4 regions of the Levilactobacillus sp. FUA 3915 genome follow, and region 3 is predicted to be linked to each of the others. Evidence: predicted binding sites of a transcription regulator. Region 3 holds the regulator's gene; each other region holds the start of a gene.

Evidence for each region. Region 3 encodes Rex, which represses fermentation and respiration genes when NADH is low (regulators of the CRP and FNR family bind a similar motif). Its sites were predicted from a motif close to TTGTGAANTANTTCACAA; they were not measured.
Region 1: the regulator Rex is predicted to act here: its motif matches at 874-891, upstream of ACEPST_RS04475 (glycerol dehydrogenase).
Region 2: the regulator Rex is predicted to act here: its motif matches at 996-1,013, upstream of ACEPST_RS04970 (NAD(P)-dependent alcohol dehydrogenase).
Region 4: the regulator Rex is predicted to act here: its motif matches at 697-714, upstream of ACEPST_RS08140 (2,3-butanediol dehydrogenase).

The regions. Positions count from the first base shown of each region.
Region 1 covers NZ_CP168704.1:919,811-922,012, forward strand. The annotation lists gene ACEPST_RS04475 (glycerol dehydrogenase) at 1-796, opposite strand, end outside; gene ACEPST_RS04480 (hypothetical protein) at 1,038-1,280, opposite strand; guanidine-I (ykkC/yxkD leader) riboswitch at 1,340-1,437, shown strand; gene ACEPST_RS04485 (DMT family transporter) at 1,494-1,817, shown strand; gene ACEPST_RS04490 (DMT family transporter) at 1,820-2,134, shown strand; gene ACEPST_RS04495 (GNAT family N-acetyltransferase) at 2,123-2,202, opposite strand, start outside.
Region 2 covers NZ_CP168704.1:1,021,117-1,023,318, forward strand. The annotation lists gene aldA (aldehyde dehydrogenase) at 1-810, shown strand, start outside; gene ACEPST_RS04970 (NAD(P)-dependent alcohol dehydrogenase) at 1,046-2,170, shown strand.
Region 3 covers NZ_CP168704.1:306,453-308,654, forward strand. The annotation lists gene ACEPST_RS01850 (redox-sensing transcriptional repressor Rex) at 636-1,271, opposite strand; gene ACEPST_RS01855 (ABC-F family ATP-binding cassette domain-containing protein) at 1,628-2,202, shown strand, end outside.
Region 4 covers NZ_CP168704.1:1,750,324-1,752,525, forward strand. The annotation lists gene ACEPST_RS08135 (MDR family MFS transporter) at 1-633, shown strand, start outside; gene ACEPST_RS08140 (2,3-butanediol dehydrogenase) at 740-1,810, shown strand; gene ACEPST_RS08145 (sulfite exporter TauE/SafE family protein) at 1,857-2,202, opposite strand, start outside.

The sequences.
Region 1 (2,202 bases), 610 kb from region 3:
GGCCGTCTAAGGCGGTCAACCCATCATGAATGGCGTGCGCAGCGGACAACCCACCACTTTCAAAACCGACCCCACTCATCAAGGTGTTGGCTTCCACGATTTTGTTCAGAGCGCTGGTGACGGCGTGTTGCTTCACAGCAGCTAATGCTAAGCGGCCGTACTTGAACAACGTGTCTTCACATTTTTGGGCAATCGCATTGCCGACCAAGGTCTGCTTAGCGCCCAACATGGTGTCGTTGTCACCCTTGGCAACCGCTTGGGCTTCAACGTTAGTCGCTAACGCATCGGCGATCCCAGAAGCTAACAAGCGCGCTGGTGCCCCGGCAACCAAACGCGTATCGATCAAGACCAGGTCAGGGTTCTTGTCGTAGAAGCGGTAAGCCTTGAAGGACCCATCTTCGTTGTAAATAACGGATAACCGTGAGCAAGGTGCATCGGTTGAGGCCAGTGAAGGCAAGATAGCCACTGGCACTTTGAGGTTGTCGGCGATAGCCTTGGCTGAATCCAAGGTCTTCCCGCCACCTAAACCGATGATGACATCGGCGCCAAATTCAGCCGCGATTCCGGTAATCCGGTCAATTTCTTCTGGTGAAGCTTCACCATGGAAAACAACCTTATGAACATCAAACTTGTTATCACTTAAGTAGTCTTTGAACTGGTCACCCACAATTTTGTAAACTGCGGTATCGGCCATCAGGATTGGCTTGCGGCCTAATTTTTCTAAGTACTGAACACTGTCGAACAAAACATCCTTGCCTTGTACATATGAAGCGGGACTCCCAAACATTTGTGTCATCAAAAATCGCTCCTAACTGTATTCATTCTAGCGCCAAGTCACTGTCCTCAATAAAAAACGGAATCGTGACCAACTATGTGTGATTACCTTCACAACACCTACAGTATACAAATGGAAACGCTTTATTGCAATAGTTTCTTACGAAATAGTTTTATATTTCGTAAGAAACATTTGATTTATCTTTAATCTGTCACAGTCTCTAAGTAGTTGACCCCCGTCAGCCATCCGTGCTAAACTAGCGCTATCGAATCAGCTTGGTGCTCGCAACAATCTGCTGGTGGTAAAAACCAAAGATGCAACGTTGCTTGCGGGTTAAACTCGTGTCAGCTGCAGGGTCGGCAAAAATGAGCTTAGCCGTGGGAGTTGCTTTAGCGGTTTGCCGCTTAGGCAACTGATATCTTTGAGACTCGCCCCCTAGAGGCTCAAAGTAAGCCTGGAGACCGCTCTTTGGCTCCAGGCGTGCGCCCACAGCGTCACGGCTCATTTTTGCCGACCCGGAGGCGCAGACAACGATCCGTTTAACCACGCCAAGCAAAACTGAATACTTTTGTTCTCTAGGGTTCCGCCAATCCGTTGGGTCTGGTCCGAGAGAGAACCTGTGGTAACTACCACAGACACGGAAGGGAAAAAGCCTGGGAGATCTTGTCATAAACTGACAAGGTTTCGCAGGCTTTTTCTGTAGAAGGAGGACTTATCTATGTGGAAACATTGGTTAATCGTCGTTTTGGGCGCAATTTTTGAAGTTAGTTGGGTCGTTGGATTCAAACACGCCACGACCCCCTGGGAATGGCTAGTAACCGGCATCGCCGTCTATCTGAGTTTTTATTTCTTGATTCGGGCCAGCCGGCACATCCCCGCCGGCACCGCCTACGCGGTCTTTGTCGGTCTGGGCACGCTGGGAACGACCAGCGTCGGCATCTTGGCGTTTGGTGAACCCGTCAGTCTGGCCAAGGTTGGCCTGATTATTCTCTTGTTAATTGGTATCGGTGGCTTACAAGTCACCACGAAAGGAGCGAAATAATTATGGCTTGGCTCTATCTAATCTTCGCGGGACTCAGCGAAATGCTGGGCGTCACCTTCATGAACTGGGCCTTACACGCTAAAAAATGGGGGCTGTGGGCACTCATGATTTTAGCGTTCACCCTCAGCTTTGGTGGCCTCGAATTGGCCCTCAAAACCCTCCCAATGGGTACCGCCTATGCCGTGTGGACCGGAATCGGTGCGGCTGGTGGTGTGATCACCGGGATGCTATTCTTCCACGAATCCAAGGACTGGCGCAAGCTTCTCTGGGTAACGGTCATTCTGGCCGCCACCATGGGCTTGAAATTAATCAGTTAAGGGCAACACCAGATTGTACCAGGTCTCTCCGGCGTGGGCTGAGGCCGACACGCCTTCATTCACATAAC
Region 2 (2,202 bases), 710 kb from region 3:
AACAAGAAGGTTGGGATCATTAGTTTGACCGGGTCTGTGAACTCCGGGAAGCGTGTCATGGAGGCCGCAGCCACCCACATGGCCAAGGTTTCCTTGGAATTAGGTGGCAAGGCGCCCGCTATCGTCTGCAAGGACGCCGACATCGACCTCGCTGTGCAATCCATCATCGACTCTCGGGTCGACAACAACGGTCAGCTCTGCAACAACTGTGAACGGGTCTACGTGCAAGAGGACGTTGCGGCTGAATTTACCAAGAAATTGGCTGACAAGATGGCCGCCGTTACCGTGGGCGATCCCATGAAGAACGAAGACATCGGCATGGGTCCTCTGATCAACCAAGGGGCCCTCGACAAGGTTGCCGGCATGGTCGACCGGGCCGTTGAAGCCGGCGGCAAGCTGGAAACTGGTGGCCACAAGGTTAAAATTGCCAACGGCTTCTACTACGAACCAACCGTCATTACCAACGTCAAGCAGGACTCTGAAATCGTGCAAGACGAAATCTTTGGTCCCGTTCTGCCAGTCTTGACCTTTAAGACCTTGGACGATGCCATCGACATGGCCAATGACAGTGACTTTGGCCTGACCTCTTCCATCTTCACCGAAAACATTGAGAACGCCATGCGGGCAGCTAACGAGCTCGAAGACGGCGAAACCTATATCAACCGTTTCAACTTCGAAGCCATGAACGGCTCCCACTCCGGCTGGAAGGAATCCGGTATCGGTGGCGACGACGGGAAGCACGGGATTGAAGAATTCCTGAACACCCACGTTATCTACCTGCAGGGTCACCCAGAAAAGACGCAAGCTTAGATTAACCATGAAAGAAGATAATTCCCTTTCGAATTATCTTTTTTCTGTAATTGTGAATAAAGCGTTACCATTTTTCAAATCTGGGGTCAGTCCCCCTTCAGGACCGTGACCGCAGTCCTAGCAAGCAGTTGTTAGGTTTAGCCTAAAAGTGGCGTCTACATGTAAGCGCTTGCTTTTAAGACTCATTGTGACATAATTATCAAGTGTAAATAACTTTTAAAACGAGGTGCCAATTATGAAGATTCAAGCTGCAGTTGTTGATAAGCAAAATGCTGATTTTGAAATTCGTGATGACGTTGAACTAGCTGACATGGGTGCGGACGATATCCAAGTCCACATGGTTGCCAGTGGGATCTGCCACTCCGATGAAGCTTTACGTACCGGGGTCGCCACCATTGACTACCCCATCGTCTTGGGCCACGAAGGTTCCGGGATCGTTGAAAAGGTCGGGCCAGAAGTTACCCAATTCAAGCCCGGCGACCACGTTGTCTTAAGTTTCTACGGTTGTGGGAACTGCAAGAGCTGTCTGGCCGGGATGCCAACGCAGTGTGAAAACTACGCTGCGAACAACCTGTCTGGGGTTCGTCCTGACGGGACCGCGCACTTCACTGAAAATGGCCACGATGTCGCTGACATGTTCGACCAAAGTTCCTTCACCTCGACCACGGTCGTTCGGGAACGGAACGCCGTTAAGGTCGACAAGGACCTTGACTTACGGAAGCTCGGACCGCTGGGCTGTGGCTACGTTACTGGTTCTGGGACTGTCCTCAACACCTTGAAGCCAAAGCCTGGCGACACCATCGCCGTCTTTGGGACTGGGGCCGTTGGGTTGGCTGCTATGATGGCCGGCCGCATCTCTGGTTGCACCAAAGTTATTGCCATTGACATTGTCGATTCTCGTTTGGACTTAGCCAAGGAACTCGGCGCCACCGACGTCATCAACAGCAAGAAGGTTGACGACGTGGTCAAGGCGGTTCAAGACTTGACTGGCGGCTTCGGTGTCAACTACGCGGTCGACACGACCGGTGTTTCCAGCGTCATCTCCAACTCCATCCAAGCTTTAGCACAAGGTGGGGTCTCCGCTGCCATCGCCGTTACCGACCAACACATCGACCTCGACACTTGGAACGACCTCTGTGTCAACGACAAGAGCGTCATCGGTGTTAACATGGGCGACTCCGTTCCACAGATCGACATCCCTCGTTTGATTGAATTCTACAAGCTGGGCATGTTCGACTTCGACAAGACTGAAAAGTTCTACAAGTTCAGTCAAATCAACGAAGCCAACGCTGATTCCGTTTCCGGGAAGACCATCAAGCCAGTTTTGGTCATTGATGACAGCTACGTTCCTGGTAAATAATCAGACTTAATTCTCGTTAATAAAACCGGGCT
Region 3 (2,202 bases):
ACTAACATAAGTGCTAATCACAATATCTAATATATGGTTTTTCCTCGTAAAAATCAAGGAATTTGGCAAACAAATTCTCGAGTGCTAATTGGTCAGTCCACTGATGCCTTGTGGGCCTAAGGATGACCGCACATTGTATGAATTTATTCATAGACGAAGACCGGCAACATCTCGTTGGCAGCGCCTCCAGTCAGACGGAAATCCACCAGTGGGCGGCAGGGCGCAACTGGCACCACCGGCCGGCAATTAGGCCAACTTGGCGCCACTAGCCCGCCACTTTCAAGTCCCCATCAGCTGGACTGACCATCCTCGTTGTTTCCTATCATACCGACCTCCTGACAAATTGCCATTAATTTGATATGCTCCCCTGCTCGGTAAACCAATCAGTTTGGCATCGGGCCAAGATAGCGGTCGCTTCCAGCACTAACATGCGGGGGTATGGCCCTGTTGCCCCCTGAGTGACTAGGCCCCCAATCTGATGACCGTCGACACAGTTAACGTAGTTGTTTTTAAGTACACAATCACAAAGTCGTCAAAGTGAAGGCTTTTTTCACCAATTTCGGCAAATTTGACCGCAGTCTTTCACAAATGGCAACAAAAAAGCCGCAACCTACGAATAGATTACGACTCCCTGATTATTCTTTGTTGTAGTGTTCCAAGAAATAGATCAGCGTTTGCAATTCGTTGGTCAAATCAACGTTTTGCACACGGACATCCTTAGGCACCGTGACCCGCAGTGGTGTGAAGTTCAAGATACCCTTCACCCCGCCGGCAACGGCGTCATCTGTGACGGATTGGGCTACGTCGGCTGGGACCGTTAAGATGGCCACTTGAATCTGTTGTTCTTCCAGCTGTGTCCGCAGCTCTGACATGGGGTAGATCGGCACGCCGCTTTGAATCGTGTTGGCAATATCTGCGTTCACGTCAAAGGCCGCACTGATCCGCACGTTTCCGTCTTGATGGAAGTTGAAGTTCAAGAGCGCATGGCCCAAGTTCCCGACCCCAATCAAGGCAACGTTCGTCAGCCGATCTTGGTTCAAAATTTTCTTAAAGAACTTAATTAAGCTCTCAACATCGTAACCGTATCCCCGTTTACCGAGGGCACCGAAGTACGAGAAATCACGACGAATGGTGGCAGAGTCAACCTTAACGGCTTCTGACAATTCCGTCGAAGAAACACGTGTCTTGTCTGCATCCAACAAAATGTTTAAGTAACGATAGTAAATGGGTAACCGCTTTGCTGTAGCGCGGGGAATCTTTTGTTCAGTCAAAAAACGAGACCTCCTAATCAATATTACGAGTTACCACCAGTCGGCGATAACACTTTCTCTAAATGACATCCTGATTGTGAAATTGACTTTCTTACAAATTATAGCATAACCACTGGTCTTGTGAAAGAATTTGCAAATATTTTTCACAATTCTTTACTAATTTCGGTCTAATCCCAGAATATGCTAAAATAGACGTATCTGCGTTGGTCAGGTCAGCCCCTCACTGTAGGTGGCCAAAATAGCCGGGAGCCGTCGCGCCACTTGCTTTTTCGTGGCTTTCGCTTCAGCTGACCAACGAATAACTAATTAACCATCAACATGAATTAAACTAAAAAATATAAGGAGGTCGGTTCACCGTGATACTTTTACAAGTGCAACAGGTTACCCGCCGATTCGGCGCCACCGTCCTGTTTGAAAATGTCAGTCTGGATGTCCCTGAACACGGTCGCGTCGCCCTAGTTGGCCGCAACGGTGCCGGGAAATCCACCCTGCTCAAAATGATTGCCGGCGAAACCACCCCGGATGTCGGTCAAATTACCACTAAACGGGGACTTACCCTGGGCTACCAAGCGCAAAACGCCGGCTTAGCCTCATCTAAAACGGTTTGGAACGAAATGCTGGAGGTCTTCGCCGAGGTCCGGGCGACGGAGAAACGGATTCACGAACTTGAAACACAGATGAGTGACCCCGCCATCATTGCCGACGAGGAACAATTTGCCCAAATCAGTGCAACCTACGATCAGCTACAACAAGATTTTAGCGACCACAATGGGTACGGCTACCAGGCCGAGATTCGCGGTGTTCTTCACGGTTTTGAATTTGGCGAGGAATACTACGATAAGCCCATCAATGAACTCTCGGGTGGACAACGGACCCAATTGGCCTTGGCCAAACTGCTGTTGGAACGGCCCGACTTGCTCATTTTGGACGA
Region 4 (2,202 bases), 1.4 Mb from region 3:
CACGTGTTCCGTTATCGCCAATTTAATTTACCACTGATCATCAACATGTTACTGATGGTCACGATGTACGGGAACGCCATCATCATTCCGGTACTGGTCCAAAACGTGTTTCACCAAAGTGCCTTCGTCTCGGGGCTGACACTCCTGCCTGGGTCGGTCTGCACGGCCATCATTTCGCCGCTGAGTGGGCGTTTTTATGATAAATATAACTTCCGCCGGATGGTCATGATTGGCCTGACCATCGACATGAGTGGTTCGCTTATGTTGAGCGCCACGGGGAGTCACGCCTCAATGGCCTACGTGGTCGCGGGGCAAACGATTCGGCAACTGGGACTGGTCTTGGTCCTGATTCCGATTCAGACGCACGCCTGGTCGATGTTGCCGTTGCCAATGATTCCCGATGGGGTCGCGGTCTACAACACGTTGCGCCAGGTGGCGGCTTCCTTTGGGACGGCGCTCCTGGTGGCCATTATTAGTCTGACCAGTACCAGCCACATTCACTGGTCGATGAACAGCCAGCTGGTCGGAATCAAGTTCAGCTACCTATTGTCGACGGGGATGGTCTTCGTCTGCTGGTTGCTGGCCCGTCAATTGAAAAAGTCTTCGAAGCTTGATCCGGTCGAATCCGACTAGGTCGGGCTTTTTGATTGAGGGGAAATGTTTGATACTAACCTTTTGAAAGAGCTATACTATCATTAGTTACATAATTCACATACTATCTTTGAGGAGGTTCCTAACAGTGAAAGCAGTTAGAGTCTATGGCAAACAAGACGTTCGGTTAGAAGACGTGACCATCCCTGAGCCCAATGATGATCAGGTCCAAATCAAGGTGAAATTTTGTGGGATTTGTGGAAGTGATTTGCATGAATATTCAGAAGGGTTGACCCTTCCGACTAGTCGGCATCCTCTTAGCGGTAAGAAACTCCCGATTACAATGGGACATGAATTTGCTGGTGAAGTTGTCAAAGTAGGTCAGGCAGTGACCCAGTTGAAAGTGGGCGATCCAGTTGCGGTGGAACCGCTGATTGCTTGTGGTCATTGTGATAACTGTCGTGCAGGAAAATATAATCTTTGCGAAAATGCCATTGGCGATGACGGTAGTAGTAATTTCATTGGTTTCTCCGATGACGGTGGCTATGCAGAGTATGCCAACATTCGTGAATTCTTTGCTCACAAGATGCCAGCTGGTATGAGTTATGAATTAGGGGCCGTCACAGAACCGACGACGGTTGCATACGAAGCTATTAAAAAGAGTGGCCTACGTGAAGGTCAAACTGTCGCAGTTATGGGGGCCGGCCCGATTGGCTTATTGACGGCGGCCTTGGCAAAGATTGCTGGGGCAACTCGGGTGTTCATTTCTGACGTGTCTAAGGAACGATTACAAAAAGCAAAAGAGTTAGGTTTGACTGATCTATTGAATCCTGAAAAGGACGATGTTGCGACAACGATTAAGCAGGCAGTGCCAGGTGGTGTCGATATTGTTTACGATGCTGCTGGTATTCAAGCAACATTTGATACCGCAATTCGCTCGGTCAAAAAGGCAGGTAAAGTGATGTTGATTGCTCTATTTGCTAAGTCAATTACGGTGGATGTGACTAACCGATTAATTATGCAGGGGTTAGATATTTTGACAACGCTGGGTTACAACAATGATTACCCAGCTGTTATGCAAATTATTAATCAACACCAAGACTTGTTTAATCAAATTATTACGAAGAAAATCCCACTTGATCGGGCTATTGAAGATGGGGTGAAGACGTTGGCTGTTGACAAATCTCAAGTCAAAATCTTAATTTCACCTGAACTGTAGTGAAACCCAAAAAAGGAAGCAGCCAGCACGGTTGCTTCCTTTTAGTTTAAATAAATAAGTAATAGAGTCCACTGAGACCAATGAACACGTAAATCAGGCGTTTCATGGTCGTCACGTTCAGGCGATTCAGCAGGTGGGCGGCAATCATGGTCCCGGTGATGGCGCCGACCATGCCAATCAGAATCAGGGGAACCAGGTGAATGGTCACGATACCACTGGCCACCCGCAGACTGGTGATGTAGAAGGTGTCAATCAGGAAAAATGTTTGGAGGTCCGCCAGATACTGGGACATCGAGTGGGCTTTGGAGAGAAAGTAGAGCGCCATTAGCGGTCCGCCAATCCCAAACAAGCCGTTGAAGAATCCCGAGATAATCATAAAAAGCCCGGCGATG